Regions from separate parts of the Bacillus sp. 05T21 genome, predicted to be linked through region 1. Evidence: riboswitches for the same ligand, from Rfam matches in the RefSeq annotation. Region 1 holds a riboswitch; each other region holds the start of a gene.
What was found. A riboswitch is a leader RNA that binds a small molecule or an ion and turns the genes downstream of it on or off. The one in region 1 is predicted to bind magnesium.

Region 1 (10,713 bases):
TAAGAAAAGACTTGAGCATATGGGGCAATGTGTTACAGGCGACAGGGAATGGTCTGGAAGCTGATGGACAACAAGAAGTATCCCTTGAATTTATTGGTCACGGAATCCAATCAATCGGTAATATAACGGTTCTAAGAGGACTCATTATAGACTTTGAACATGAAACGCAAAAAAAATTAGTGATTGCAGGGAACTGGGTACAGGCATTAGGTGGTGTTACCGCAATAGGTGAGGAAATAGAGGATATTTCAAATATAGATGAATCGTATAACATTGTTGGGAATCTGTTACAAGCGACAGGTAATTCATTGCAGGCAATAGGCGGGGTAGATGAATTGAAAGCTAGTCGGGATAAAATGGAGGGGATTTTTGAGGGGAATGAGGAGGATGGACAGCTTATAGTAATTACAGGGAGTTGGGTCCAAGCAGTTGGCTCAGTAGTTTCATTAATCGGTCAAATAAAAGAAGAAGGCCAAGAGATAGAAGAAAAAAATTACAAGGAACTTAACAAAATAATCCTTTGTGCGACACGTTTCCTCATAAGTGTGCAAACACGAAATAGGAGGGCTATCAATTTGATAACAACAACTGTTTGACTGAAAGTAGGAATGAAAGCCGTCAGGTTGAGCTGAAACTACTTATCTAATACTCCTACATGCAAGGCGTGATAGTAGTCACAAATTGTATGAAGCTAGGTGAAGTCGGCTGAACAAAACCTAAGTGAGAAATCATATGGTAATGGATAGGTCGGGATGCTACAAAATATCTATGGTGAGAATGTCTAAAATAACGGACTGGCGAACTTGCGAATGTACGGGTCTAAATTATTAATACAATAGAAATTTGTATGTCGTCAATGATGACGTTATCTACCGAAAAGTAAGAGTAAAGGATACGAAATTCGGAACATCTAACGATGAGGGTGTAAAGATAACAGGCTTAAAGCAAGCACCTAAGGATATATGTATAGCTAAGTCAATCGGAACGTGGTAAGCAAGAAACTGTCACCAACGCCTACTAGCGGACAGATGCATATAAGGTTCTAACGAACCGAAATTGCTTCATTCTTGTGAAGGTGGGGACAAAGTACCGACGAAGCATGTAGCGAATGTGGAGGGATAGTCCCTAGTCTTGTTCTTTGAAAACTAAATTAACTAGATGTAACTCACAGGATCGAGTAAGATGATGGATGGAGAATTCACGATGAAGAGAAACGTATAGCAGCGTTTTATAAGAAGACAACAGCTTAATGGGGGTAGAGATGGATAAAGAACGAGTTATTAAGTTACTAGAAGAACTTGAGTTTTCACAAGGTTTCATTGGTCATGATTGTCCGTATTGTTATTATGATGAAGAAAGCGGTCATAGTGATGATTGTGAATTGAAACAAGTACTAGATTCATTGAAGAAATGAATGGATAACGGAACAATGACTAACAGTGTGGTGGGGGCTGTATTGTAGTCATCGTTCCCTTATTCAACAATGAGATGGTAAAATTTCACGTACCTTTAAAAAAGGAGTAAAATCCGTCTCAAAATGAAAAGAATTCTTATCTTATTGAGACGGAAGGGGAAATTGCGAAGTTATATTTTAAAATCAGTATTAGAATTAAAAATCACTGTATGTTCACATAAACAAAGTACAATAAGGAATACTTTTTACAGGATTATAGGAAACATTCTCTTTCAATATAAAAACAATTAAGTTTTGGGCAAAGCACAACCTATTTAGTCTTAAGTGGTTAAAGTTACCCGTATTGCATTGAAATTATTTTAACATGTATTTATATGCTAGCTATACCCTATAAGCAACCATGTAATCAATATTAAAATGTATAGGTGAATGTATCTGCAACTAAAAGATATTCATACTGATGAAAGGTGCATGATGCATTTTGTTGGATGAACATAAAAGAATTATAAAAAGGGGGAAAAACAAACATTTTACAACTTCGCACGAAATACCAATTTTACGAACAATATAGGATTTAAATAAAAATCTAATGCAGTATTTAGGGATTTCGAGCTCAATTGCATTAATATCAGTATATTGGTATGTGTCTATATAATTCATACTTTATATGGAAATCATTAAATGCCGAGTTACTCATTAATAATTTTTATAGTAAATTACATTTTAATTTATAAGATTTTTTCTTATGTTGATCTAATTAACTCCCCATAACCATGATTAATTTAATCAATTTGCATTTGATAATGATTTTTAAACTATTTTCATGTATTGATTTTTTGTAAGACTTTATATATCAAATTTATTTTACATACATTTATATGTAGTTTTTGCACGAATTTTTATGGTCTAATACTATTTTATTATTTGGTTAGCTATAATTTTCATTGGATTAACTACACTATAACATTTAGTTTTGAGTATATTTTAGTATTTCATAATTTAATTATGTAAATAAGTCTGTGTAAAAATTGAATTTAACGCGAACTTGTGTTCGCATCCCTTTTCTGTTATATTATAAATGAGGTGATTTTATGGACTACAGCAAGCAACGTCAAAAATCAGTACATCGTAAGAAATTATACGAGAATTTAAATGAAATGCCCTTTTACATAGAAGAATTTGTGGAGTACAAGGAATTGCATGATGCCTCTCCCTCCACCCTACTGAATTATGTATATGATTTTAGAGTTTTCTTTAATTGGCTATTATCTGAACAAATTATTGAATTTAAGCCCATTAAAGACATATCCTTCTCTGATTTGGAAAATTTAAAGAAAAAAGATGTTGAGAACTTTATGAGGTTTTTAAAACTACAACAAAATATGCAGAATTCCTCTGTTAACAGAAAAATTTCAGCCTTAAAGTCTTTATTTAAGTACCTTACCTCCCTATCAGAGAATGATGATGGAGAATGTTATTTTTATAGAAATGTAATGGCTAAAATTGAAATACATAAAGATAAGGAAACATTAAATGCCCGTGCAAAACGTATGAGATCTAAAATATTTCATAATGATGACGATCAAGAGTTTTTGAATTACATTAAGTACGAACATGAAAAATCTTTAACAAAACATCAGTTGTTCTATTTCCTAAGAGATAAAGATCGTGATGTAGCTATTCTTTCCCTCTTTCTTGGTAGTGGTATTCGTGTAAGTGAATTGGCCGATCTTCGTATGGAAGATATAAACTTAAAAGAAAGGCTAATTGATGTAATACGAAAAGGAAACAAAGAAGATTCAGTATGGATTACCCCAATTGCATTGAATGATCTTGAAAAGTATATGGAAATTAGAGATAAAAAATATGCTCCAGGGAAAGAATTAAAAAATGTATTTTTATCGAAGTATAAACATACTGCACAGCCTCTTTCGGTTAGGGCTATTCAAGATATAGTAGAAAAATATACTAAGGCCTTTGGTAAAAGAATGTCTCCTCATAAATTAAGACATACATTGGCAAATAAGTTATATATGGAAGAAAAAGACTCGTTACAAGTGATGCAGCAACTTGGGCATACCAGTCAAGATACGGCTTTGTTATACACTCAACTTGGAGAAACAACTATTAAAGATAGTTTAGGACGAATAGGAAAAAATAAAGAATAAGAGTTTAGCAATTTTGCATTGCTGAACTCTTATTCTTTTCCCTAATATAAACCTTTTCCTTAGTTATATATATTTCACTTTAAATATAATTTTATTATGTAAAAAATACATAATTTAAATTATACGTTAATCGGTATATAAAAACATTTCATATTACTTATTCGCCTTTGATTTCTACTTAATGTGAAGTAATATTTGTATCAAATTTATAGAAGGTTTCGGGATTTACTTTTTCCCCATCTATTGTCATTTTTATTTTTTGTTTCGGATTTGCTGTTACTACCCAAGCATTCGGTAAATAACGATCTTCATGGGATAATGTAGAAGGTGAATTGATAACCTTCCCTCCTAAATATAGTGTAGCAGAAGACCCTCCATCCATAGCCATTGCATTTATTGCTCCTTTTTCATATAGAATATCTTGACACTCTTTTAACGTAGCTCCTATGCTATGTGTCTGCCTACCGTCTATCACAAGAAACATTAATGTGCCGTCCTCTTTTTGGGCCATAATACTTCGCGGAGCAGAACCCCAACCGCCGTCTCCTTCTGTGATCATTTTTTCTCCATTTACAATTAACTGTGGCATAAATCCTGCTGCGGAAACGACTTGTTTATCTAAGAGTTGTTGGGTAGAATAATTTCCAGTTATCATTTGTCCAAACTTTGTTAAACCTGTAATAATTGTAGGGGTATTTCTATCCATATTTGTATCAATAGCTTCCCCATTTTCTATTACTATTCCAGTTGCAACATTTCCTCCTCCCCTTCCTGTTTCATCAGCAAACCCACTTGCATTCACAGCAACAAGTGCATTATTACGTTTTGCCATTACGCTAATTTTTTCTCCTCTTTGATCACCCTGTGTCCCTTGATGGCTAACAAGTTTAACATTGAAAGGGTTACTAATAGTGATTAATTTTCCTTCGAAAAGAAAGCGACTATCTTTGTTACTTTTAATCGTTTCTACATCAATTTTTAATGGCTGATTTTTTAATTCTTCTAATCTTTTTCCTGCTATTTTTTTATAAATAGCCTCATCACTATTTGACCATTTTGGATGATTAATTCTATCTTGCAGTTTATCTAGTTCCTTTTGGGATAGGAATGTATATTTCGCATATTGTGGATGCTGAGAAGTTAGTATACTCCCAGCAATTGTTACACGAAGATCTCGGCCATAGTTAGTACCAAATAATATTCCTATGCCAATAAGCATGAAAATAGAAAAAAGAAGCAAAATTCGTTTGAAGATTTTTCTTAGATGTTTCATAGGTTTCTCCTCCGGCATTAATTACATTCAATGAATCCTTTAAGATATTATTTTCCTAAAGACAAAAGTGTTTGTTTCCCTCATTCCCGAGTTCCCCACTATGTCTTTGCAAGCAAAGCAAAATACTTATTCTACATTTCGTATTTATTTCAGTGTATATTTACAAATTTAATAACGTTTTTGCAACCATGAAATAAATTACTAATCCTGTTCCGTCAACAAATGTTGTAATAAATGGACCAGAAACGACTGCAGGATCTAATTTTAATTTTCTCAGAATCAAGGGTAAAACAGCTGCAACAATAGAGGCCCAAATAACAATAAATAATAAAGTGATTGCTACAACTTGTGCAACTTCTGTTCCAACTCCTAACATATAAGCACGAGTGAGCCCAGCTACCCCAAGTGCAAGTCCGAGAAGCATGCCAATTGCAAGTTCCTTTTTCATTACACGGAAAATGTCTTTAAATTTCACCTCTCCAATACCGATTGCACGAGTAATTGTTGCTACAACCTGTGTTCCTGTATTTCCTCCAGTACCTACTAATAACGGTACAAAGAAAGCTAAGGCAACTACTGTTTCAATTTCGTCTTCAAAATACTTTAGTACTGTACCTGTATATGCTTCAGCAACAAAAAGAAGCAATAACCATGGTAGACGTTTGAAGAAAATGCTCCAAATACTAGATTCAAAGTAAGATTGATTTAACGGTTCACTTCCGCCTAACTTTTGGATATCTTCTGTAGCTTCTGCTTCCATAACATTCATTACGTCATCAAATGTTATAATACCAATCATTTCATTATTTGCTGTTGTTACGGGTAATGCTGCTAAATTATAATTCAGTAGCTTTTTTACAACTTCTTGCTGATCAACTTCAGCGTGTACTGAAATTACCTCTTGAATCATGATAGTAGATAATATTTCTTCATCTGCTGCTAGTAATAACTCATGTATGGAAACGATTCCTTTAAGATAACCATGACTATCAAGAACATAGATATAAGATATTGATTCTACATTTTCAGAATGCTCCCTAATGTACTTCAATGTCATTTTTACTGACCAATTCCCTCTAACTGCAACAAAATCACTTGTGACAAGACTTCCTGCCGTTTCAGGTTTGAAAGCCATTAATTTTTTTACATTATGTTTTGTGATTTTATTTAAATACGCCATTAATCTAGCTTGTTTTTCCGGATGAACCGCTAGAAGTAGATCTACTGTTTCATCAATCGGTTGTAAATCTAGTAACTTTTTAGCTTTGTTTTCAGATAAGTGAATTAAGATATTATATTTTTCTTCTGTACTCAAATGTTGAAGAATTTTTGAGCTTTTTAATACAGGAATCTTATCTAGTAATATGACTTGATCTTCAATTGAAAACCGTTTTACTTCTTGTGCAACATCATACGACGGATGACGTAAAACTTTCTCTGCATCCAAATTATTTTGGGTTACAAGTAATTCATTTAATAATTTCTTCATGTTAACTCCTCCTTATATTGCTAAGGGAGACTCTAGAGTTTCATGAGTGGTTTTGTGTTATTTTATCTGTCTAAAATTTTTATTAGAGCATTAATAGTTACATTGCAATCAATTTATTATTTAGAACTACCTCCTTTTTGAATATAGACAAGATAAAAATAAATAACATTAAACAAAAAAACCTTTACTCAAAAAGGAGTAAAGGTTTTTTACAATACAAATAAATGATTATTAAGACAGCTCTGCAAAAATCCCAGAGGTGCCTTTCTATCAAATCGTATACCACTCCCTCGTTGAGTTTTAGCACTGTATAGCATAGGTTTTTATAACCAGCTACATTAAAAAGGGCCTTAATCCGACCGTTCCTGTTGACCCATTGGCGTCTCTCGACATTTTTGGGCAGCAGCGTTTCTCTATACAGGAGCCTCACCTAACAAAGATTATTGAATTACTTCAAAATTTAAACCAGAATTTAATATTTGTCAACTAACTTTCGATTCGATTCATAATAAATTCTTTTTTAGAGAAATGTAATTCGACTCTATTGTAAATTTGAAATTCAACTTAAAAGATATAAAATTTATATACAATTAGTTCGAAGAAACGTTATAAAATATATGAAATTTCGTATAGGAAACTTATTGTTTATGATTTATTTGTAACTTTATAGCAGGAGTTGAATTATTAGTCATACCGTACTTCAAAGAAAATTCTTCAAAAATCTTATTTTATGATTAAAATCTTCTTTACTGTTTATCAAATTTATATGATTAAACTACTTAATCAAATTATACACTACAGGCCGAAAATAAGTATCTATACGAGATGATTAAATACATTTTCTTGCATTATTTCTCAAAATTCATAAAACAATAAAGAATATAAAATTAGCAATATGCTTACTTGACAAGCAAAAAAAAAGTATTTATGCTGGCTACACGAAACAAATACATAAAATTTATATTGCTAAACCTGTTAGGTGAGGCTCCTATACAAACACAGGCTATTGCCCAAAAATGTCGAAAGACGCCAATGGGTAGAACAGGAATTGTCGGATTAAGGCTCTTCTTAAGATAGCTAAGTAATCAATTTCCATTACTTTACGTTGTATAGTGCCAAAGCTCTACTAGGGGGAGGAAAGCTTTATTTAGTCATGCCAATTTAAATCCCCCCTAGTATGTAACTAGGGGGGATTTTTGCGTAAGAAAACAGGGTGTAAGCTATAGAATCTTTCAAAACAAGAATACTATTTAGTAGTTGATGAGAACAAGATTCTACTCATTAGCAAATGTAATATTAAGTGTTAATGTAAATCAGGAGGATATTAAAATGAAAAAAATATTAAAACTCGATTATCTATTGCTCCTCCCTCTATTCATAACATGTACTTTAGGTATTATCATGATGTATAGCGCGAGCTCCATTGTTGCTGTTCAACATTACGGTTATAACAGTAGGCATTTTGTTGATTCTCAATTAACAAAGCTATTTTTAGGAACAATTGGGTTAATAGTTTGTGCTATTCTCCCATATGAAATATGGAAAAAACGAATAGTCTCTATCTGTATTATGGTTGGGGGAATTTTTTTATTAATTATGGTTTTGTGGAAAGGAAAAGTGGTAAATAATGCTCAATCATGGATCTTTGGAATACAGCCAGCTGAATTTCTTAAATTAGGAACAATACTTGTAACAGCCCGTTTTTTTGCATTACGACAAGAACAAGCTAAAAAGATTTGGAGTGGTAGCGGAAAACTTTTATTTTTTTTAGCTGCAATTTTTTTTCTAATCTATAAACAGCCAAACTTAGGATCTGCACTTTTAATATTAGGTATAGGTTTTAGCATATTTCTTTGCTCTGGAATAAATGTAAATCTATTAATTAAAAGAATTATAATCAGTTCTATTTTTTGGTTACCTTTTTTGTACTTTTTAATTCAATTTAGCTTGTCAGAAGTTCAAAAGACACGTATTACTACAATTCTCAATCCCTTTGTTGATGCGCAAGGAAAAGGATATCAGCTTGTAAATTCTTTTATTGCCATTGGCTCTGGAGGAATTACTGGACGTGGATTCGGAAATAGCATTCAAAAAACCGGTTATCTTCCAGAACCACATACTGATTTTATAATGGCAATAGTTTCTGAAGAACTAGGGTTTATTGGTGTATTTATTGTATTGGCAGGGGTTTTGACTATCGTTCTTCGTTCCTTAAAAATTGCACAACTATGTGTAGATCCATTCGGAAGTTTTATAGCAATTGGTATAGGATGTATGATTGGTATGCAATCCATTGTAAATTTAGGTGGTATTACGGGACTATTTCCTCTTACGGGTACTCCATTTCCATTTGTTAGTTTTGGTGGAAGTTCTTTAATGGTCAATTTAATAGCAATAGGAATATTGCTTAATATTTCAATTTTCAATAAAATTAAGTTTAATAATTATAATATATAATTTTTATATAATTCTATTTTTCGGAGATTATAAAATTTAACCTCATTGAGCAATCTATGTTCAAATAATTTCTAATTAGGTTTTTAACTGTATGAATATTAATTTTAATACAAAAAAAAGGCAGGAGCTTTTGGTGAAAACTTATTAAATAATTGTTTAATCGATGTATGTGTCTTTTCATTATATGTATTATTCATCTCAATCACATACCCTTCACCTAAAATGATTAGAAATATATTGACTTGTTATTTTTCTTATATTGAATTTAATTGGACCACTTTTGTATTGTCATGTCGCCTATAAAAAAAGAAAACTTAATTAAGTTTTCTTTTTTTTGTTATTCCAAATCTGATTAGTTTTCATAAAATATCTTATGTTTCCGCTGGAACGGATAAGCTTTAATTTCATCTGTATCTTAATTTTCATGAAATAAATGAATAGCTATAATTTGTCTACAATCATAGGTATGGTAATAATATGTACCAGACTCTATACACATTGCGCTTGTATAAATGTTATTATCTAATGTACCTTCTTCCGTTATTACTCCACCTTTTGGAACCTCACAATTTGATAAGATATGAAAAATGGCCGATATGCCCTCTTCTTCATTATCTATACCTTGAATATTTTGTTTGCCATATGCTGCCCGAACAAACCTTGATGGTGGGGTGAAATCCCCAGGGAGTCCCATCGATCCTGAACCTTGTCCAAAAGCACTTAATGGTACATTCCCCCATTGTGTTGGCGCATATGGCTGCGATTTAAGACCGATATATTGTCTTAAATTTTGTAGATGCCAGTTAAACTCAGGACTATTGGTCATTACCCCAAGAGGATTATCATATATCTTTAGTCCTTCAGTTGTCGGCTCTAGTACAATACAATCTCCCCATTTATCCGCTAAAATCCAATGTAGCGGTGGAGTACCCCCTAAAACAGGTAATGGTACACCCCAAAAGGAAATACTATCTACAGAGTTCTTTAACTCTTTGACAGAATTGAATTGTGTGAGACTCCATGCCACAAAATCAAATGGAGCCAGATTCGTTTTATTTTCATCTATACTGTTACTATAACTAGCGAATCCTGGAAAATAGGGTGTTGCACATGTCATACCTGATTCATTTACTCCGTCCGCCAGGATGATCTTTTCCTTGATGGTTAATCCCTATCCCTACAACAGCTTGTTTCGCCTCGATGGTTTCACCAGTTATATTGTTCCATTGATAACTTCGAGGAACTATTATTACTTCTTGATTGAAATCTAATGTAAAATCCATCGTTCTTGCAAAAAGATGCTGACCGCTTTTTGTCTGTAATGTCAAACTGGTACACATAAAGAACACCCCTTTATTTAGTTTATTTGAACAGAAACCATTTAATTTCTATCCTTAAGTTAATAGGCATGTATCGTGACCTCTATTAAAAAATATGGTTGCTAATTTTATTTCGATCTTCCTTGCACCCAAGCAGCAATATCATTTATAACATACTCAGGGATATTAGCAGGACTATAATATTCATCCGGTTTACTTAACTCCCCATCTCCTTCTGTAAAGAAGTGATTTAACTTTGGATATAGTCGATAATCAACGTTATCTCGCTCTTTTAATTGTTCTTTCCAAAGAGGAATTTCGATTTTTGATTGAACTTGATAGTCTCTTTCTCCTTGAATAATAAGAAGCGGTGTCTTTTGTTCTTTTGACATTTCTGCTGCTTTAATTTTACGAATAGAATCCCAAAATACTGCTGATCCTAAATAAAAATCTTTTGGAGGATTCTGACTAGAGAAATTGGGATCATTTAATAATTCAAATTGCGATTTGTAAAATTTATATTCATCCGGTTTCATTGCTCCAACGGAAAAAAGATACTCAAATTGATCTAAAACAACATCTTGGATCGTACG
Region 2 (10,713 bases), on a different contig from region 1:
AACATCCTGGGTTTGCAATTAAATTTGCATTTTGGATCTCAGGCCTTTTCCATTCACTTAATCCATATACTGCTTTCCTAAGAAGTTCTTCCTGTGCAGCTGGCCTTTTATACCACAATTCATATGACGAGGGATCTATCATACGAAAGTCTCCAGATAGGTCAATTACTTTTAAACCTACTGCCAATAATTTTGGTGTTAACTCTGCCGATACTCCCGCTGGAGTTGCTAAAAATACAATTTCAGCTTCCTTCTCTATTTTCTCCGCATCAATTTCTTGTAACGTATGGACAAGAACATTTCGAAAATGCGGGTATACATTTGTTATAAATTCACCAACTTGTGAAAAAGAATGGAGAGATGCTATCGAAAAATATGGATGTTGCTCTAATAACCGAATTAACTCAATACCTCCATATCCAGTTGCTCCAATAATTGCGACTTTCATAAGCTCCTCCTCATATCTATTCTTTAAATTAAGTTTGATTATAATATTGCATAATTATAAAGTCAATTAAATATTTATAATTTTTAAAAACTTTAAAATATTACCCTCACTATAAAAGTGATATATATAAGTGGATTTTTATGCAAAAATAGTGCATAGTAGTATTTTTATTTCACTTCAAGTACAATAAAACAATACATGTATACATACAGGCGGGGAAAAACATGAATAAAAAATTAATTGAGAAAATGATTATAAAAAGTTTTCGGCAATATCAATGTAATCCTGTTTCAAAAGTGGATCAGGCAATGCTAATTAAACATATTCAAATGATAATTCATTTAAATACTGAAATTGATGTATACGAGGCTGTTGAGGATATCGTTTACGATTATGTAACTGGAAAATAAAAAATAGGAGATTTCCATATGGAAATCTCCTATTTTTTACTTAATGATTTGCCTGCAATGTGTTCAAATAAACCTGGGAATAATGCGTAGAGCTTTGGCCCCATTCCCATCCACTTCGGCAAGTTTACTTCACGTTTTTTCGTTTGCATCGCCTTTACGATTTGTTCTGCTACATATGTTGGTTTTAACATGTAACGTCCCATATTTTTCACATATGTACCTGATTGATCGGCTATTTCAAAAAAGTTCGTATCTATCGGTCCTGGGTTAATTGCTGTTACATACACATTTGTGTTAGATAACTCCATACGTAAACTATTCGTAAATCCTAATACAGCGTGTTTTGTCGCTGCATAAGCACTCGACTTCGGAGTTGCAATTTTTCCAGCCAATGAAGCAATATTAATAATTTGTCCTTCGTTCCTTTTTACCATATTAGGTAATACCGCTTTCGTACAAGCTACTAATCCAAATACATTTACTTGAAACATATCCTTTACTTCATCCATTGAAGCATCTTCAAACGTTTTAAAAATACCAAACCCAGCATTATTTACCAATATATCAATACGTCCTACTTCTTGTAATACCTTTGAAAAAACAGATTGTACTTTCGTTTCTTCACTTACATCTAATACATAGTAATAGCAAGGCGTATTATAAGTTACTTTAATTTTGTCTGCTAATGCTTGTAGCTTCTCTTCTGTTCTAGCCATTAATACCGGCGTCGCCCCTTGCTCTGCAACCTGCATTGCAACTTGCTCTCCAATTCCACTAGAAGCACCTGTAATGACGATTACTTTTTCTTGTAAACGTCCCGTCATTGCTGTCACCTACTTTGCATAATAAATCAATTGTTGTGAAGATTCATCAATCATCACCTGTTGATTATATGCTAAAAAGTCTAATTGTCCAACAGTTTCTGAGATAGTAAGTGGTAATTGCTCTTTATATAATACCGGAAATAGTTTTACACACACCTCAAATGCTGTCATTGGCTTTTCCTTTAATAGTTCAAGCACTTTAAAAGCACGTGTCTCTTGCTTTTGTAATCTTGTTTCAATAAGTTGTTTCACATTCAGAACATCTTCCCCATGCCCTGATAAAATCCGTGAAATATTCATTTCACTTAAACGTTTTAACGTTTGATTGTACTGCAATAAAGGATGCGCTCTTTCTGTTTGCCCTTCATATGGTGGTTCTAATATTGGATTTGAAGAAATATGACTAATGAGAGCATCCCCACCAATTAATATTCCATCAGATTCTCTATATAATGAAATATGAGTGGAAGCATGACCCGGGGTTTCAATCACTGTAAATCCAGGTAACGAATCTATACGATCTCCCTCTCTCACGGTATGTGTTAACGATCTATTACAAGAATATTTAAGTGTCTTCGTCGTCAATAACGCCTCACCATTCAGAAATACTGCTGGAACGCCGAACTGCAAGGCTGTCTCTTTAAAAAATTCATGATACCTCTTTAAAAATTCAGCATTCTGTGTAATCCACGGTTCATTCCAAGGATGTCCGATAATCTTTACTTTTTCAGAAAATGTATTTAAAAGTCCGCAATGATCCGCATGGTGATGCGTAATCACTACCGTTTCAATATCTTCTATCTTATATCCTAATGCACCTAATTGACTTTCTAGTGCTTTCTTTGCTTCTTCTGTATTTGTCCCTGTATCAATTAACGTTAATGTTTCTCCCTCAACTAAAAACACATTCACTGTCTCAACTGCAAATGGAACAGGAATCTCCATTCGATGAATCGCCGTCATGCTTAGCCCCCCCTGTCTTTTTCCGGTTCAAAAATGAATACCTCTTCAGTTTACAACTTCCCTGTAAATTTGTCATTATTTTCAGATAAAAAGAGGTCTTTTCCATAAAAAAACGAATGTATGTACATTTATAAGTATTTCTAACCAAATTTAAAGGAGGCACATCATGTCTATGCAAAACATTTCCTTTCTCGGTGCAGGCTCTATTGCCGAAGCGATTATTGGTGGCTTATTAAACGCAAATGTTGTTAAGGGAGAACACGTCACTGTAAGTAATCGTTCTAACGAGACAAGATTACAGGAGTTACATAAAAAATACGGTGTCAAAGGTACACATAATAAAAAGGAATTACTTGCTGATGCAAATATTCTTTTTCTAGCTATGAAGCCAAAAGATGTCGCAGAAGCGGTTATTCCTCTTAAAGAATACATAAATAATGACTTGCTTATTATTTCGTTATTAGCAGGTGTTTCTACTCATTCAATTAGAAACCTACTTCAAAAAGACGTTCCGATTATTCGTGCAATGCCAAATACATCTGCAGCCATTTTAAAATCCGCTACCGCTATCTCACCTTCAGAACACACAACGGAGGAACATATTCGCACTGCAACATCTTTATTTGAAACGATTGGTCTCGTCTCTGTTGTAGAAGAAGAAGATATGCATGCTATCACTGCATTATCTGGAAGTGGACCAGCTTATATTTATTACGTGGTAGAGGCACTGGAAGAGGCAGCAAAAAAAATTGGTTTAAAAGAAGATGTTGCAAAATCTCTTATTCTTCAGACGATGATTGGTTCTGCTGAAATGCTAAAAGCAAGCGAAAAACACCCTTCTATTTTGCGAAAAGAAATTACTTCTCCTGGCGGAACAACTGAAGCAGGTATTGAAGTATTAAAGGAGCATAATTTTCAACAAGCATTAATCTCATGTATTACACAAGCAACGAAACGATCACACGATCTTGGAAAAACATTAGAAGAAATAGCAAAAGAAAAATAAAAAACGGAGCTCAACTTTATTTGAGCTCCGTTTTTACTTTAATCATATGATATGCTTTTAGTTATTACTCTTACCAAAAATCTCTTCTTGCAAACGACGACCTGTCGGTGTTGCTGCAAGGCCACCTTCTGCTGTTTCACGAAGTGCTACTGGCATCGTTTGTCCAATTCTAAACATCGCCTCAATAACTTCATCACATGGAATTGTACTAGTTACACCAGCTAATGATAAATCAGCTGAAATCATGGCATTCGCAGCTCCTGCTGCATTACGTTTTACACAAGGTACTTCTACAAGCCCTGCAACAGGATCACATACTAAACCAAGCATATTCTTTAATGAAATCGCCATCGCTGTAGCTGCTTGATCTTGTGTTCCACCAGCCATCTCAACTGCTGCTGCAGCTGCCATTCCACTTGCTGAACCTACTTCAGCTTGGCAACCTCCTGCCGCGCCAGAAATACAAGCATTATTCGCAACAACCATACCGAAAGCTCCTGCTGTAAATAAAAATTCAATCATTTCTTCGCGTGTCGGCTGTAATTTTTCTTGCAGTGCAAACAGTACACCTGGCACTGTTCCAGCAGATCCTGCTGTTGGTGTTGCACAAATAATTCCCATCGCCGCATTTACTTCATTTGTCGCAACAGCTTTACTCACTGCGTCCAAAATCGTATCTCCAGATAAGCCTTTTCCACTCTGCATATACGCTTGGACTTTCACAGCATCCCCGCCAGTTAAACCAGTCGGTGATTTTACACCACGAATACCGCGTTCTACTGCTTGTTCCATCACGACTAAGTTCTTTTCCATTCCAGCAATTACTTCTTCACGTGAGATATTTCTTGTTTGCATTTCACATTGAATCATAATTTCTGCGATTTTTACATTTTGCTCTTTAGCTTGCGCCACTAGTTCCGCTGCGTTCCGAAACATGGTGTGTCCCCCCTGCAATTAATCCATAATAGTTACTTGACAAATATTTTGTTGCCCATTTATTTCCGCAATTACTTCATCTGCTAATAATTCATCTGTTTCAATGACCATAAGCGCTCTTCTTCCTTTTTCTTTACGAGAAACACTCATTGTACTTATGTTAATCTCATGCTTAGCAAGGATTGAAGCTACAGCTGCGATAGCACCAAAGCGATCGTTATTTACAATAAGTAGTGCTGGACTCGTGCCTGTTAATTGAAGATCGAATCCGTTTAATTCTACAACTTCAATTTTACCGCCACCAATTGAGCAAGCAACAACTTCAATTTCCTCTTCACCTTTATACAGACGAATTTTCGCTGTATTTGGATGCGGAGCATTTGCATCTTCTTCAATGAATTCCACTTCAATCCCGCGTTCTTTTGCAATATCTAACGCACTTGGAATACGTAAATCATCTGTTTCAAATCCTAGTATTCCACCGATTAGCGCTACATCCGTACCGTGACCACGGTATGTTTTTGCAAATGAACCATATAATGAAATGCTAACTCTCTCTGGTTCATGACGAAACAGCTGACGAGCAACTTGCCCCATTCTTGCCGCGCCTGCTGTATGTGAACTTGATGGACCAATCATAACCGGACCAATAATATCAAACACTGAGCGATACTTCATCATAACTCCCCCTAAACCTCTATGAAAAAATTATTTACTATTCTATTAAGCTACCGAATCGGTTGCTGTTCCAGTCGTACCACGAATTTGTTCCGCTGTAAGAATTGGATAGTTTTTGAATAACAGTGAAGCAATATATCCTGAAATAATACCAGTTATAATAATAAATAAGAAACTTAGCATTACCTGCATTTAAAAATAATATAAGATAGTCCATAATAAAGTCTGGTAGCAATCCAAAGTTTAACACAGAACCCCTTACAAGCATAGCATAAACAAGTGAAACTCCCATTGCTTTCATACCTTTTGATGTTTTAAAGCTAAAAAGTGAAAAAAGACTTAGTACAAATAATAGTAATATCCTTCCTATTATAATTTCCATGTTGCTCTCTCACGATTTAGTCAACTTCACTTGTTATGACAAATGGCTAAAACGCATGTAGCCTACAATAAATTATAATCTGCCCTCATTATAGCTTGTTTTTAATAAAACGCTTACTTTTAATGAATTTTAAAAGTTCTGAATAAAAATCCATTTTTGCTACTTGTACCACTCGTATGTCGTCTGACTTATATAACAGTTTTTCTAAATAATCGGTATTATGTATTTTTACCCTATATCTTCACATCATTAAAACTTTCTGTGTCATCCTATATAAAAATAAAATGATAACAGTTTTATTTTTAATTTTTTTTAGAAATAAAAAAAATGGCAACCTATCGTCACCATTTTTTCACAACATTATTATCTGTCTACTGGAAATGATTTTAAATCCGTAGCTATTTCTGTATTAGAAAATAGCTCTCTTGCCTCTTTCAATAATTCCTTATATGTATCTCCTTGATAACGAGAACTAATATGAGTCAATATTAAGCGTTTTGCATTTGCCTGAAGTGCAATACTCGCAGCTTGCTTAGATGTGGAATGAAAATAATCATACGCTTGTTGTTCATCTTCTGCCGCAAAAGTTGCTTCATGAACAAGTACGTCAGCATCTTGCGCAAGCTCTCTACTCGCTTCGCAATATCGTGTATCGCCTAAAATTGTAATAACTCTTCCTTTTTGAGGCGGGCCAATAAAATCTTTTCCATCTAACACTGTGCCATTCTCTAATTCAACTACTTCACCATCTTTTAAGCGTTTAAAAACTGGACCAGGTTTCACACCCATTCCCAGTAACTTATCCACTAAAAGAGCTCCCTGTATATCTTTCTCTACAATTCGATATCCGAAACATTCAATTCCATGTGATAACCTTTTTGTTTCTACACAAAATTCATTATCCTCAAACACAATACCTTCTTCCGTAATCTCAACGATTTCAAGCGGATATTTAACATGTGTCGTACTTACTGATAATGCCACTTCAATAAATTGTTTAATTCCTTTTGGTCCATACACTGTTAAAGGTGTAGTCCCTCCTTGAAACGAACGGCTTCCTAATAAACCAGGCAACCCAAAAATATGATCACCATGTAAATGCGTAATAAATATTTTTTCAATGCGGCGTGGACGTACTGATGTATGTAATATTTGATGTTGCGTCGCCTCGCCACAATCAAATAACCAAGTCTGTCCTCGTTCTTCTAGCAATTGCAGAGCAATTGCTGAAACATTCCTTCCTTTCGAAGGAACACCTGCACCAGTTCCTAAAAATACAAATTCCACTTTCTTTCCTCCAGCTCTTTATATAATCTATCTTTCATCTTACGGAATGTTATTTCAAATGGCAAATCGAATTTACATAACCAATCATCTAGACAACTATATAACACGAACATTATAATCAAAAAACTTAGTAATCGTTCGTGTTTTATGTTAAAATGATTATACTACATTTTAAGGGAGCGTTTTATTATGAAAGAAGCATTTCGTTTACAAACTGATTTTTCATCTTCATTTGATCGCTGGGTAAGTTCTTTCGTTTCTGATCACCCAGCACAATTAGAATGGACGACTTTAAAAGAATTAATCCATGAATATACAACAACACATACAAATGATTCGTTACCAACATATATTTCTTCAGCTTTAACATATTACGCACAACGCGTTTCAACAACAAACAGTTCAGAAATTGTTATTTTTGAAAATGCTACAATCTCATAATCTAAAATAAAAAAGCACTGATTACAGTGCTTTTTATTTATGTTCATTAAAGTATTTATTTTCCCGCCTTATTTCAAAAACTCCGCTTATTTCCTACTATATAGCCATCATAAATCTATTTGATTTTTCAAAAAAATAGATTAAAAAGATATTGACACTACGATTTTACAGTGCTAACATTCAACTTGTAATTGAATATGGTCTCTGTTAGGTGAGGCTCCTGTATAGAGAAACGCTGCTGCCCAAAAATGTCGAGAGACGCCAATGGGTCAACAGGAAAGGTCGGAATGAAGGCCTTTCTTAACGTAGCTGGTTTCAGTACCTATGCTATACAGTGCTAAAACTCAACGAGGGAGAGGTGCGTATGTTTTGTCATACACAAAAACTGTTTTTATCTATGTTTACTAACAGTCTTTGTTGTTGACTCTTTTTGACTACGAATTCAGACCTTTACTCGTTTTGAGTAAAGGTCTTTTTTATGTCTTTATGCACCTTACTATGAAACAAACATAGCATATTCAGAAACTACTAATTGTACGGAGGTGAGGAACAGTGGCAAGTGATGATTCGGCCCAGATACCCATATGTTTTACGTTAATATTTCACCATGTAGGTAGGAAAGAAGCTGTTCCTCCCAATTTTAAATAGTCGAGTAACAGATTGTTTCCTCCTTCATGAAAGAGGAGGAACTACCAATGTTAAATTTACAAAGACAAGAAACAAAGCATGCTTACGATCAAGATAGCATGAAAGCAAATAACGAATTATTAGTGGAAGTTGCAACACAGGATGTAAACTCTGCGTTAAAACTCTTAGAAACAACACAAGATGGTCTCTCTAAACAAGAAGCGTCTCGTAGACTTTCTTTATACGGTCCGAACGAAATTGCTCATAATAAAACATTGCCATGGTATATTCAATTTCTGCTGGCATTTAAAAATCCATTTATTTTTGTTTTGTTAGCTCTTGGAGCACTCTCTTTTTTCACAGATGATATACAAGGAACAATTGTCGTATCTGTAATGGTACTGCTAAGTGCAACGATTCGCTTTTTACAAGAATTCCGCTCTCAGAAAGCGGCGGATAAGTTAAAGGCTATGGTTCGAACAACTGCGAGTGTCTTTAGAATAGATGGATTTGTACACGAAACAAAAAACGTAACAAATTTAAATCGAAATTACACAACAGAAATTCCAATTGAAGAACTTGTACCTGGCGATATTATTTCACTTTCAGCTGGTGATATCGTGCCAGCTGATGTGCGTATTTTATCCGCAAAAGATTTATTTGTTAATCAGTCTTCTTTAACCGGGGAAGCACTTCCTGTAGAAAAATACGAAAACTGCTACCATACGGAAAATAAACATATATTACCGAAAAACATGAAAAAAAATTACAATCCGCTCGATATGGAAAACCTTTGCTTTATGGGTACAAATATTGTTAGCGGTAGCGCAAAAGCTGTTGTTGTTTCAACTAGTACGGATACGTATTTCGGCTCTTTAGCAAAAAAGGTTATCGGAAAACGTGCAGAAACAAGCTTTGATAAAGGCGTAAACAAAGTAAGTTGGCTCTTAATCACATTCATGCTTATTATGGCACCCATTGTCCTTCTCATTAATGGATTCACAAAAGGAGATTGGCAAGAAGCTTTCTTCTTTGCTATTGCTGTTGCAGTTGGTCTTACACCTGAAATGCTGCCAATGATTGTAACTGCTAATTTAGCTAAAGGTGCCGTTAACATGTCTAAACAAAAAGTAATTGTAAAACAGCTCAACTCTATTCAAAACTTAGGTGCTATGAACATTCTTTGCACAGATAAAACTGGAACTTTAACAGAAGATAAAGTTGTCCTAGTTCGTCATTTAGATCCTAACGGAAATGAATGCGATCGTGTATTACACTTTGCCTATTTAAATAGCTTCTATCAAACGGGATTGAAAAATTTAATAGATAAAGCTGTTATTGAACATACAGAGGAAAACCATAAATTTGATCCATCAGCTTTTCAAAAGCTAGATGAAATTCCATTCGATTTTGCTCGTCGTCGTATGTCTGTCATCGTGAAAGATATTTCAGGTGAACATACAATGGTTTGTAAAGGTGCCGTAGAAGAAATTTTATCAATCTGTAATTACACTGAAGTTGATGGACAAATTGTCCCTCTCACTGAAGAAATGAGAGCAAATGTAAAACATCTTAGCGAAACTTTAAATAGTGAAGGAATGCGTGTCATCGCTGTAGCATACAAGAAAGATAACAAACCTTATCATAAAGCTTATGCAGTACAAGATGAATCCGCTATGATCCTTACTGGATATATCGGCTTTTTAGATCCACCAAAACCATCTGCTGCTTCTGCAATTCAAGCATTGCAAAAACACGGCGTACAAGTGAAAATCTTAACTGGTGATAACGAAATTGTTACAAGAAAGGTTTGTAAAGACGTTGGATTAAATATAGGAGAGCCTGTCCTCGGTTACGAAATCGATTCTTTACCAGATAAAGCATTAGCAAAACTGGCAGAAGAAACAACAGTGTTCGCAAAACTAAATCCAATGCAAAAATCTCGTATTATTCACGTATTACAAGGTAATGGTCATACTGTAGGTTACATGGGCGATGGCATTAACGATGCCGTGGCATTACGTGAAGCTGACGTTGGAATATCTGTTGATACCGCTACCGATATCGCAAAAGAATCTTCTGATATTATTTTACTCGAAAAAAGTTTAACTATATTAGAAGCAGGTATTTTAGAGGGACGTACTACGTTCGGCAATATTTTAAAATATATCAAAATGACGGCGAGCTCTAACTTCGGAAATGTATTTAGTGTATTAATAGCAAGTGCTTTCATTCCATTTTTACCGATGCTTGCAATTCATCTCTTAATTCAAAACTTACTTTATGATATTTCACAGCTTTCAATTCCATGGGATAAAATGGATAAGGAATTTCTAGAGAAGCCTAGAAAATGGGATACTGCAAACTTGCGTAACTTCATTATTTGCATCGGTCCAATTAGCTCTATATTCGATATTATCACATTCGTTGTCATGTGGAATGTATTCGGTGCAAATACACCTGGAGAACAATCACTATTCCAATCTGGTTGGTTTGTCGTCGGGTTACTAACTCAAACATTAATTGTCCATATGATCAGAACACAGAAAATTCCGTTTATTAAAAGTACAGCATCAATACCAGTTCTTGTATTAACCGCTTGTATTATGGCAATCGGAATTTACATTCCATTCTCACCACTTGGTGCAGCAATTGGTTTACAAGCATTACCACTAAGCTATTTCCCGTGGCTCATAGGAATATTATTAGGT
Region 3 (10,713 bases), on a different contig from region 1:
TACTTAAAAAGGGGGCAACTGCCATTTCATATGAAACAGTGCCTGTACGAGGAATGGCGAAAAAAGGGCCAATTGCTAAATAAATGATAAGAGGGATAATAACACCACAGGCGGGGTGAATCCTACTAGCAAGGGTACTAACATTTCCACCAAAAAGGGAAATAGCAGCGATGGCTAGTAATGGAAGTCCAATACTACTCACAACAAATCCCGAAATCGATATCCAAATATTCGATCCAGATGAATATCCTAATAATGGAGGGAATATCATATTACCTGCACCGAAAAATATTGCAAACAGCATAAGTCCAATAGGGATTGTTTCTTTAAAAGTTAACGATTGTTTCATAGAGCACTCTCCTTTTTTTGACGAAAAATGTCGAAATTTAAGTTTTTTTCATTATAACATATGAAATTAGAAAATACAGAAAAATAAAAATGAAAAAAATCCCTTATTTTACTTGAAATACTATTCGGAATAAATAAAATGATATAAATACTCAAATTTATTTTGTTATATGTTCTTTGTAGTTCGCAAAGTCAGAAAAAACATACTAATAGAAGAAGTAAAGAAAAAAGAAAAGGGACATGAACAGGAGCAGGCACCGATGGAACGTCCTGTTTATTGGTGCCCGCGAGAAAACAGACCTGTTTTGAATAAGTCAATTTCATTTTTAATATATAATTACTATAGATGAATGTTAGGGTTCAAATAACGGACATAATTTCCCCATATTCACTGCATAAAATTTTGTTAAGCTCTGAAATTCAAGAGGTAAATTATTCTTTATCATTGTAGTTCTTTTTTTATACGCTACTCTAAAATGCGTGTAATTATTAGAAATATGAATATGGGAAGAGGAGGGAGAACTGTTATTAAAGATAATTTCCACTTTTATTTATATACAATAATACAGAAATGGTGGTTTTTAGCATAAAATTACAGAATATTGAAATTGTTTTCGTTTGTAAATTTGCTAAAACTATTTTAAAAAAGGAGGGGGATTTAACACAGCGCAATACGTGCATTGTGTGTTAAAAATTAATATGAATAAACGACTTTATAACGTCTTAGCAGCGGTCATGGTACTTCAAATAGTAAACATAAACATTCCTACTACTTCGTTTGCAGATTCAGTAGAAAATGTAGTAACGGGAACTAAAATAACGTCTTCTGATATAGAAGCGATAAAGAGTATTGAAGATGATATGAGAGATGAGGATGGAAAAGGGGATAAAATAGATGAAAATGGTGAAATACAAGGAAACTTTATTGTAAATATCCAAAAACAAACTACTTTATATGATTCTCCTAATATACAATCTACTGTTACCAGTGAAATACCTAAACAAATAGCAACAGGAACAAAGAAGAAAGGTGACTGGTATTTTGTTCAAACAAGCTCGGGAGAAGGTTGGATATATAATAGTAATCAAACCTTTATAGAAAGAAATATCTATACTTTACCAAGTGATTCAAGAAAAATAGTAATTAATGAGAAAACAGAAGTTTATTCATCTCCATTTGATGAATTTAAAGAAAATGGTAGTTTAGAACCCCAAACACTAGATGCTATAACACAGGCAGGTGATTGGTTTCAAATACAAACTGATGGTGAAATCAAATGGATAAAGTCGCCTTCTGTAAAATTTAAAGGGTCAAAGCCTTCACTTATCAAACAAAGAGCTACTACTAGTAATATATATGGTGTACCATTTACAGAATGGATTGTTCCAAAAGGTAACGATAATATTCGTCCTGGATATGCGATGAATGCAAAATATATTACAATTCATGAAACAGATAATGAGAGCCCAGGGGCAGGTGCAAAAAATCACGCACAATATTTATATAATCAAGCAACAGGGAATACAGATCGTGCTGCTTCGTGGCACTTTACAGTGGATGATAAAGAGATTTATCAACATCTACCTTTAGATGAGAACGGTTGGCATGCAGGTGATGGAACGAATGGAACTGGAAATAGACAATCCATTGCAATTGAAATTGCTGTAAATAGTGATGGGAACTATGATAAAGCTGTGGATAACGCTCGTAAATTAACAGCATATTTGATGAGGGAGTTAGATATTACTATAGATCATGTGGTTAAACATCAAAATTGGAGCGGGAAAATTTGTCCATCAAAAATGATTAAAAGAGATACTTGGAATGATTTCTTAGTTGGTACAAAAAACTATTATAACGCTAACAATAAAGATGATATTACCGGTGGTTGGTATGAAAAGGATATTCGTGAATTAGCATCGCAAGGGATTATGGTAGGGGATGGACAAGGTTCATATTGGCCGGATCGTCTTGTTACTCGAGCAGAATTTGCAACATTTATTACTAGATCCTTAAAGTTGCCTGAGGGTACTTCAAACTTTACGGATCTTAATACGGCACACCCCTCATTAATAGATGGAATTAATCGTGCAGCAGCAGCTGGAATCATTAGTGGTAGGGGAAAAAATATTTTTGCTCCAAATGACACAATTAAGCGTGATGAAGTGGTCATTATGATTGATCGAGCGTTACAGTATAAAAATATTATTGGAAAGCTAGTAGACTTGCCTTTTACTGATCAGAACTTAGCGTATGATAAACAGGCTGTACAACGTGTTTATGGACTAGGGATTGTAAAAGGAAATGAAAAAAACGAATTTATGCCCAAAGGTACAGCCACTCGCGGAGAAGCTGCTGCCTTTCTGAATAGAATGCTACATGTATTAAATAATGATAACAATAATTCAATAGGTGTTGTTACCATAACTGGTTCTGGTGTAAATCTGCGCAAGGGACCTGGGACGACTTATGAAGTAATTCGTAAACTAAATAAAAATGAATCATATTCTGTATATAAGGAACAAAATGGATGGTTAAGTATTGGTGATAATCAATGGTTATTTTATGACCCTAGTTATATCTTTTTTAATAAAAATAAATAAATACTAGAAAAATCGTGTAAAACAGAAAGCATTCTTGTTAGCAAGAATGCTTTCTACTTTTTTGCATTTAAATTTCAAATATTTCGATGAATCCATATGGAAAATCTATATATCATTTTATCTGTATAAATCTTATTTGGAATGAAATACATTAAAAATGTTTGTTTTTCTGTAATTCCTGTTTTAAATCTTGCGAAATCTGTTGAACACTTTCTATATCAGGTTGTGCATAGTAGATACTATACAGGAGCCTCACTCAACAGAGACATATTTTAATTGCACTAATAAGCAAATTATATTTTGCGTGTTTATCTAATGTGAAAATAATGAGTTTAAAATTCATCCCTTTTCAAGATACAGGTTATATCGAAAGTGAGAGGAAATCAAGTTGAAATTTTTGTTATCTATTGGGCGTTTTTTGTTTTTTAAAATTTTTCCGGACAATAATCTTCAATAATAAAGCATCAGGACACGTGTAATAATAAAAAAATAAATTAATTTAATAGTTTATAGTTTATAAAAATTATTGCATAAATTGTAAAATTCGTTGTATAAAAATAAAGTATTATACAGATGTTTATATCTGTGGTTTGGGAATGTTATGATATCAAAAAGTGAAGAAATAGGTTTTTTTATTACTTGACAAGTTCAAAAATAGTGGATATGCTTTAACACGAAACAAACAAAAAATTTTAAATATTTATAACCTGTTAGGTGAGGCTCCTATACAAACACAGGCTATTGCCCAAAAATATCGAAAGATGCCAATGGGTAGAACAGGAATTGTCGGATTAAGGCTCTTCTTAAGATAGCTAAGTGATGAATCATTCATCCTTTACGTTGTATAGTGCCAAAACTCAACTAGGGGGAATGAGCTTTATTTAGCTATGTCTTTTTTAAATCGACCTCCTTTAGTTGAATCACTAGGGGAGGTTTTTTATATGCAAAATTTTATTTGTAATAAATCTCTAATAAAAGGGGGGAAAACTAATGATTGATGATATTGATCCCATATTTATTAAGAAATTTGTTTTCCCAGAAGTGGGAAAATGATAACAAGTACCATTGTCCTTAAGGAGGAATTACGATGAAAAAATGTTTGCAACAATTATTAAAGACACAAGACATACACTTAGTGCAAGAGCTTATAAAAACTCAATCCTATGATATTGCAATGGAAATGAAAGATTTTCATCATAAAGATCAGATATCTTTAATGAAATATTTTCCTACTGAAAAAGGTGCGAAAATTCTTAGTTACCTTACTCCAGAGGAGCAATATAATATTTGTACCAATTTGCCTTTGGATAAAGGTGAAGAGCTATTAGCAAGGCAATCTATTGATGACCTTGTTGATGTAATTCTTTCAATTCATGCACTTCAGGCTAAAAAGCTGATACAACTTATGTCTGAAGAATCTCAACAAAGAATTAGAAGTCTGCTGGTTTTTCAATCTGGAACAGCGGGCAGTCTGATGACAATTGACTATATTGCCGCCAGGGAAAATTGGAAAGTGAAAGATACGCTGTCGCATATTAGAAAAATTGGGGCAGGGGTAGAATCAATTTCGTATATTTATGTTCTTGATACGCGTGGTCAGCTTAATGGAATTGTTTCTATTCGTGAATTATTGCTAGCTTCTGATGATAAGAATTTATCATCAATAATGGCATCAGATGTCATTTCAGTTTCAGTGGATCTAGACCAACAGGAAGCTGTACAAAAGCTAATGGATTATGATTTATCTGCTATACCTGTAACAACGATAGATAATCGGATGATAGGTATCATAACCTTTGATGATGCAATGGATGTTTTCGAAGAAGAAGCAACTGAAGATATTCAAAAATTAGGAGGGAGCACCCCATTAGATAAGCCATATTTTGAAACCTCTATTTGGCAAATATACCGTAAACGTATAGGTTGGTTATTACTTCTGTTTGTAGCGGAAGCATATACTGGTTCTGTACTTCGACATTATGAAGAAACTTTGACTCATGTAGTAGCACTGGCTTTCTTTATTCCATTGTTAATTGGAACTGGTGGAAATACAGGTACACAGGTCGTAACTACATTGGTTCGTGCTGTAGCTCTAAATGAGGTGAAATTTAAAGATATATTTCGTGTTATGAAAAAAGAAGCATTAGTAGGTATTTTACTTGGGCTTACATTAGCCGTGGCGGCATTAATTCGTGCGTACACTTTAGGCGTAGGTACAGAAGTCGCACAAGTTGTAGCTATAACTGGATTATTCATTGTTATTTGGTCGTCTATTGTTTCATCTGTATTACCCTTGATTCTAAATAAGTTAAAGTTGGATCCAGCTGTTATTTCAGGTCCGTTCATTACGACATTAGTCGATGGGACGGGGTTAATTCTGTACTTTACCATTGCAAAAATGTTATTAGGCTTATAAAAAATTTATACTAAGTTTCTATACCTAGGTTCGTTCCCTTGAGGCTCCCACGGCTAAAGCCACAAGCTGACTAACGTCAGTGGGATTCTTGCTACCAAAGGCGAAGTCTATTTCTAGTATCGCTGACGTGCAAGATTGCGGTGTGCCATCACCACTCCGTATCCAGTGCATATAGCAGATACGGCACTCGTTCTATTACCAAACGAGTCAGATTAGTAGTTCTCAAATGTGTTTTAGCGTCTTGTGCTTGACGACTCAATACATTTTACGGAGTAGAAGAATTTGTTACTCCAACCTCATATGTATTATGTTTTCAGAGAACAAGATTGTTTTAGAAACTTTCACTTGTCTATTATGAAAATTATACCATTTCAAATTCTTGATGTACAGAACGTACCTTCGGTGTTTTGTTTGTACATCGCATTTGACCTCATTCTCATCCCACCTCTAAAGTGGGTGCTATCGCACCGTATTGGGCTTTCCCGTTCGGAAAATCTGTAAAGTTATTTTGTTTTTAATGTTTACGTTCTTTTTGATATACAAACAACCCAATCTAGGTTCTGCATTATTAATTTCAGGAATAGGGGCAAGTATGTTTATATGTTCTGGAATAAACATTTCTATTTTAATGAAATGGATAACTGTTACTTCAATTGTTAGGATACCGACTTTATACTTTCTTTTTAGGTTTGGTTTATCTGATGTTCAAATGGCACGTATTACAACGGTGTTCAATCCATTTCTTGATGCAAAAGGGGATGGTTACCAACTTGTAAATTCATTTATTGCTATAGGATCTGGTGGAGTTAGTGGACGTGAGTATGGAAATAGTATTCAACAGGAAGGTTTTTTACCTGAGCCTCATACTGATTTTATTATGTCAATTGTATCTGAGGAGCTTGGAATTATAGAGGTACTAATCATATTAACTGGTTTATTAACTATAGTACTTCGCTCTTTTAAGATTGCTTAAGGGTGTAAAAGTCAATTTGGAAGTCTAATATCAATAGGAATCGGGAGTATGATAGGTCTTCAATCTATTGTTAATTTAGGAGGTGTCACGGGAATGTTCCCTCTTACAGGCACCCCCCCTTCCATTTATTAGTTTTGGTGGAAGTTCTTTAATGGCTAATTTAATAGCAATGGGACTGTTGATAAATATCTCGATTTTCAATAAAAAGACAGATAATATATTTGCTTATGGAGGAGAAATGTTAAATTTAATAAACAATCTAGATTATAATGGATTTCGGTATATAAATGAGCATGTGAAAGGAAATGTATACATCGACTATTTAATGATCTTTTTTGCTGAATATGCTCAGTATATGTTCATACTATTATTTATGATTCTTTGGTTAAACAAAAAATATAAAAATAGAACCTGTGTAATTCAAGCTATTATAGCATGCTGTTTTGCTTTTGGATTGAATAGGATTATTGGATTGTTTTTTTATAGAGAACGACCATTTGTTTCTCAGTTGAATATAAAACAACTTGTTGAGCATACCGCTAATGCCTCTTTTCCTAGTGATCATGCTACAAGTGCCTTCGCAATAGCTATAACTTTATGCTTATATGAAAAACGTTTAGGTAAAGCATTTTTATTGTTAGCTTTTTTAATTGCTTTTTCAAGGGTCTGGGTAGGAGTACATTATCCGCTGGATGTATTAATAGGAGCTGTTTTAGGATTTTTATGGGCCTTCATAATCCATTATATAGTTAAAACTAACTTCAAAAATAATAAATAAAGCGTCTACACTATTATACTTGCGACAAACCACATTATATTCAAAATTTTTGCTGCTAATAAGAGGAAACTTATAAATAAAAATTACTTTTTACGGTGAGAATAATACTATTTAAGTGCAATTGCACTTCTAAATTTGATTAAAAATTCAAGGTGATTATAAAAATGTAGCTTTAAAATTATATTTTGAAAAAACAGGGGGATTTTATTTAATGGGTAGGAGGTTAAGTTGTTGCGATCTAATAAAAAAAAATCTTTTTATAATCAGGAAGTACTAGGAAAAAATTATAAAATGCTAAGTGAAATTGCAAAAAGTGATGTTGAGTCGACGTTTGCTTTTTTTAAAACATCGTCTCATGGACTTTCTCAGGAAGAAGCTACTAAGCGGCTTGAAGTATATGGGGAAAATAAAGTGATTTATCAAAAAAGAATAAAATGGTATATAACATTATTTAATTCTTTTAGAAGTCCGTTTATTTCTCTTCTAATAATATTAGGGATGTTATCTTTTCTTACTAATGATATAAAGGGTGCTATTATTGTAGGGATTATGGTGGCTGTAAGTGTGTTAATTCGGTTCATACAAGAAATTCGTTCTCAGAAGTCTATAGAAAAATTAAAAAATCTTGTATATGAAAAGGTAACTGTTCTCAGGGGGGGAGATGTTTTATATAAGGAAAATAAGAGGGCGGTATTAGAAGAAAGTGGAAAGGTACAAGTTGCTCTTGAGAATCTTGTACCAGGGGATATTATAGAATTATCTGCCGGGAATATTGTACCTGCAGATGTACGAATCATCTCATCGGAAAATTTACTTGTAAATCAATCATCACTAACAGGGGAAGCATTACCCATTGTTAAAACAAATCAGTATTTCCATATGTACAAAAAACGTAAAATTAGAAAAATCCAAAATTTGATCGAATTGGAAAATCTCTGTTTTATGGGAACTCATATTATAAGTGGTACCGCAAAAGCAATAGTTGTGGGTACTGGAACAGATACTTACTTTGGTTCAATAGCAAAGAATCAATTTAAACTGAACAAGATATCTGATTCTAGATTCGATAAAGGGGTAAGCAAAGTTAGCTGGCTATTAATTAAATTTATGATTATCATGACACCTATTGTTATGATGATACATGGAGTTATAAATGGGAATTGGTATGAGGCATTTTTATTCGCTTTAGCTGTAGCGATTGGACTTACTCCAGAGATGCTTCCAATGATTGTAACCGCTAATTTGGCTAAAGGTTCTATTAATATGAGTAAAAAGAAGGTACTTGTAAAACAACTATCTTCTATCCATAATCTCGGAGCTATGGATATTCTCTGTACCGACAAGACAGGCACATTGACAGAAGATAAAATGGACCTGGTACGATATACAGATACAAATGGAGAAAAGTCGGATAAGGTTTTGAAATTAGCGTATATAAATAGTTACTTTCATACAGCATATAAAAATGAAATTGATCTATCGGTTATGCGTTATGTAAGAGATAGTAGTGAATATGATATATCTCAATACTCAAAAATAGATGAATGCCCATTTGATTTTAATCGAAGACGAGTTTCAGTTGTTGTAGAAACAAATGCTAACGAACGAATAATGCTATGTAAAGGTGCTGTTAGAGAAGTTATATCAATTTGTAGTTATATAAAAGAAAATAATAAGATAATTCCTATTACAGATGAAATCCAACATAAAAATAAACACTTAATTGAACTCTGGCAGGAACGTGGGATGCGAGCTGTTGCAGTTGCATATAAGCAGTTAAAGGGTGATAAAGTGGGGAGTTACTCTATTGATGATGAATCAGATATGATACTTGTTGGATATGTTGGTTTTTCAAATCCACCCAAACAATCGGCTATGGCTGCACTTCATACTCTACAAAAGAAAGGGGTACAAGTGAAAATTTTAACTGGTGATAATGAGTCCGTGACAAGAAATGTATGTAGGAAAATGGGCTTGTATATAGGAGAACCAGTACTGGGTTATGAAATAGATAGTCTTCCTGATAAAGCATTAGTAAAACTTGCAAGTAAAACAAGTGTGTTCGCAAAATTAAATCCTAGTCAAAAATTTCGTATTATTAAGGCACTTCAAATGAATGGCCATACAGTTGGATTTATGGGGGATGGAATTAACGATGTGTTTGCTTTAAAACAGTCTGACGTTGGTGTATCTATCCATACAGCAGATGATATCGTTAAAGAGTGTTCAGATATTATACTTTTAGAAAAGAATTTACATGTATTAGAAGATGCTATTGTGGAAGGACGGACAACGTTTGGAAATATACTGAAGTATATTAAGATGACAGCAAGTTCAAATTTTGGAAATGTATTAAGTTTATTAATTGCTAGCGCATTTCTTCCTTTTCTTCCAATGTTACCAATTCAAATATTATGTCAAAACTTACTATATAATCTATCCCAACTTTCAATTCCATGGGATAAAGTAGACAATGAATTTTTAGTGAAACCAAGAAGTTGGGATACAAAAGATTTATTTCGTTTTATCATTTTTATTGGGCCGGTAAGTAGTGTTTTTGATATAATCATTTTTATTGTAATGTGGAATATATTTGGTGCAAATATTCTTGAAATGCAATCCTTATTTCAAACGGGTTGGTTCGTAGTAGGGTTACTAACACAATTATTAATTGTGCATATGATTCGTACTCAACATATTCCTTTTCTACAAAGTACGGCTGCTAGACCTGTTTTGATACTTACAGGTTTAGTTATGATTATAGGGATTTCCCTTCCATTTACCAGGTTAAGTACCCAAATTGGCTTAACTCCACTTCCGTTGTATTATTTCCCGTGGTTATTTGGAATTTTAACAATATATGCTCTAGTTACTGAAATTATAAAGAGAATATACATCAGGAAGTTTAATCGATGGCTTTAAAACTAAAACATTTTGTTGAAGTTCATTGTACGTTGAAAAGGCGAAGTCTCTTTGGAGACTTCGCCTTTTCGGTATATCATGAATTACAGGAATTACTAGTAGCCTCATAATATTTCCTCATATATTCATGCCTCTGTTTATCTCTTGTGAAACTTTGCACCAGAACCATATATATCCTAGAAACACATGTTTCCCTACAGAAAAGGTGAATTCATCTTCCACTTAACTTATTGGTGCTATGCACCTTCACACAAATTGAGGGGGAAGTTTTCTTGGCTAAAAATAATCTAGATAGTTTAATTTCTAATTGTTCCTGTATCTTTTATTTTAACGTGTGTATTCACACGTATTTTAGCTTTTGAAAAAGCGCGCAACCAATCTTCTTTTACCTTTTTCCATTCTTTATATTGAAAAGCTCTAGCATGTAATGACAAACCAATTGGATCAATTTTATTTCTCTGCATATCCTGTAACATGCCCTGTAATTTTTTATTAAACTCTTCCTGGATTTCATGTTCCAATCTACCTATATTCTTATTACCATGTAAAGGAGTTTTAGTTAAGTGTCCGTTGGTTTTTTCAATTAAGGATACATTCATACTTACATCTATATTAAAAATAAATTTACCTTTTTGGAAATCAACACTAATTTTTCTCTTTGCATTTTGTACG

Region 2: another riboswitch for magnesium. It lies ahead of mgtA (magnesium-translocating P-type ATPase); the one in region 1 lies ahead of mgtE (magnesium transporter).
Region 3: another riboswitch for magnesium. It lies ahead of mgtE (magnesium transporter); the one in region 1 lies ahead of mgtE (magnesium transporter).

The regions. Positions count from the first base shown of each region.
Region 1 covers NZ_JBFTMD010000025.1:11,885-22,597, reverse strand. The annotation lists gene AC1DKZ_RS26720 (DUF6944 family repetitive protein) at 1-596, shown strand, start outside; gene AC1DKZ_RS26715 (hypothetical protein) at 1,262-1,414, shown strand; gene xerS (tyrosine recombinase XerS) at 2,506-3,582, shown strand; gene AC1DKZ_RS26705 (phosphodiester glycosidase family protein) at 3,761-4,855, opposite strand; gene mgtE (magnesium transporter) at 5,016-6,344, opposite strand; M-box (ykoK) riboswitch at 6,622-6,789, opposite strand; M-box (ykoK) riboswitch at 7,309-7,485, shown strand; gene AC1DKZ_RS26695 (FtsW/RodA/SpoVE family cell cycle protein) at 7,674-8,801, shown strand; partial or broken gene AC1DKZ_RS26690 (serine hydrolase) at 8,918-8,998, opposite strand; partial or broken gene AC1DKZ_RS26685 (choloylglycine hydrolase family protein) at 9,154-10,141, opposite strand; gene AC1DKZ_RS26680 (alpha/beta hydrolase) at 10,249-10,713, opposite strand, start outside.
Region 2 covers NZ_JBFTMD010000001.1:465,897-476,609, forward strand. The annotation lists gene argC (N-acetyl-gamma-glutamyl-phosphate reductase) at 1-448, opposite strand, end outside; gene AC1DKZ_RS02420 (YqzH family protein) at 673-858, shown strand; gene AC1DKZ_RS02425 (SDR family oxidoreductase) at 888-1,682, opposite strand; gene AC1DKZ_RS02430 (MBL fold metallo-hydrolase) at 1,692-2,645, opposite strand; gene proI (pyrroline-5-carboxylate reductase ProI) at 2,812-3,651, shown strand; gene sdaAA (L-serine ammonia-lyase, iron-sulfur-dependent, subunit alpha) at 3,709-4,587, opposite strand; gene sdaAB (L-serine ammonia-lyase, iron-sulfur-dependent subunit beta) at 4,606-5,265, opposite strand; gene AC1DKZ_RS02450 (hypothetical protein) at 5,303-5,647, opposite strand; gene rnz (ribonuclease Z) at 6,011-6,934, opposite strand; gene AC1DKZ_RS02460 (DUF3932 family protein) at 7,124-7,375, shown strand; M-box (ykoK) riboswitch at 7,572-7,739, shown strand; gene mgtA (magnesium-translocating P-type ATPase) at 8,071-10,713, shown strand, end outside.
Region 3 covers NZ_JBFTMD010000017.1:97,814-108,526, forward strand. The annotation lists gene brnQ (branched-chain amino acid transport system II carrier protein) at 1-349, opposite strand, end outside; partial or broken gene AC1DKZ_RS23560 (transposase) at 519-653, shown strand; gene AC1DKZ_RS23565 (S-layer homology domain-containing protein) at 1,048-2,952, shown strand; M-box (ykoK) riboswitch at 3,652-3,828, shown strand; gene mgtE (magnesium transporter) at 4,040-5,368, shown strand; partial or broken gene AC1DKZ_RS23575 (FtsW/RodA/SpoVE family cell cycle protein) at 5,862-6,546, shown strand; gene AC1DKZ_RS23580 (undecaprenyl-diphosphatase) at 6,580-7,119, shown strand; gene mgtA (magnesium-translocating P-type ATPase) at 7,348-10,041, shown strand; gene AC1DKZ_RS23590 (Ger(x)C family spore germination protein) at 10,338-10,713, opposite strand, start outside.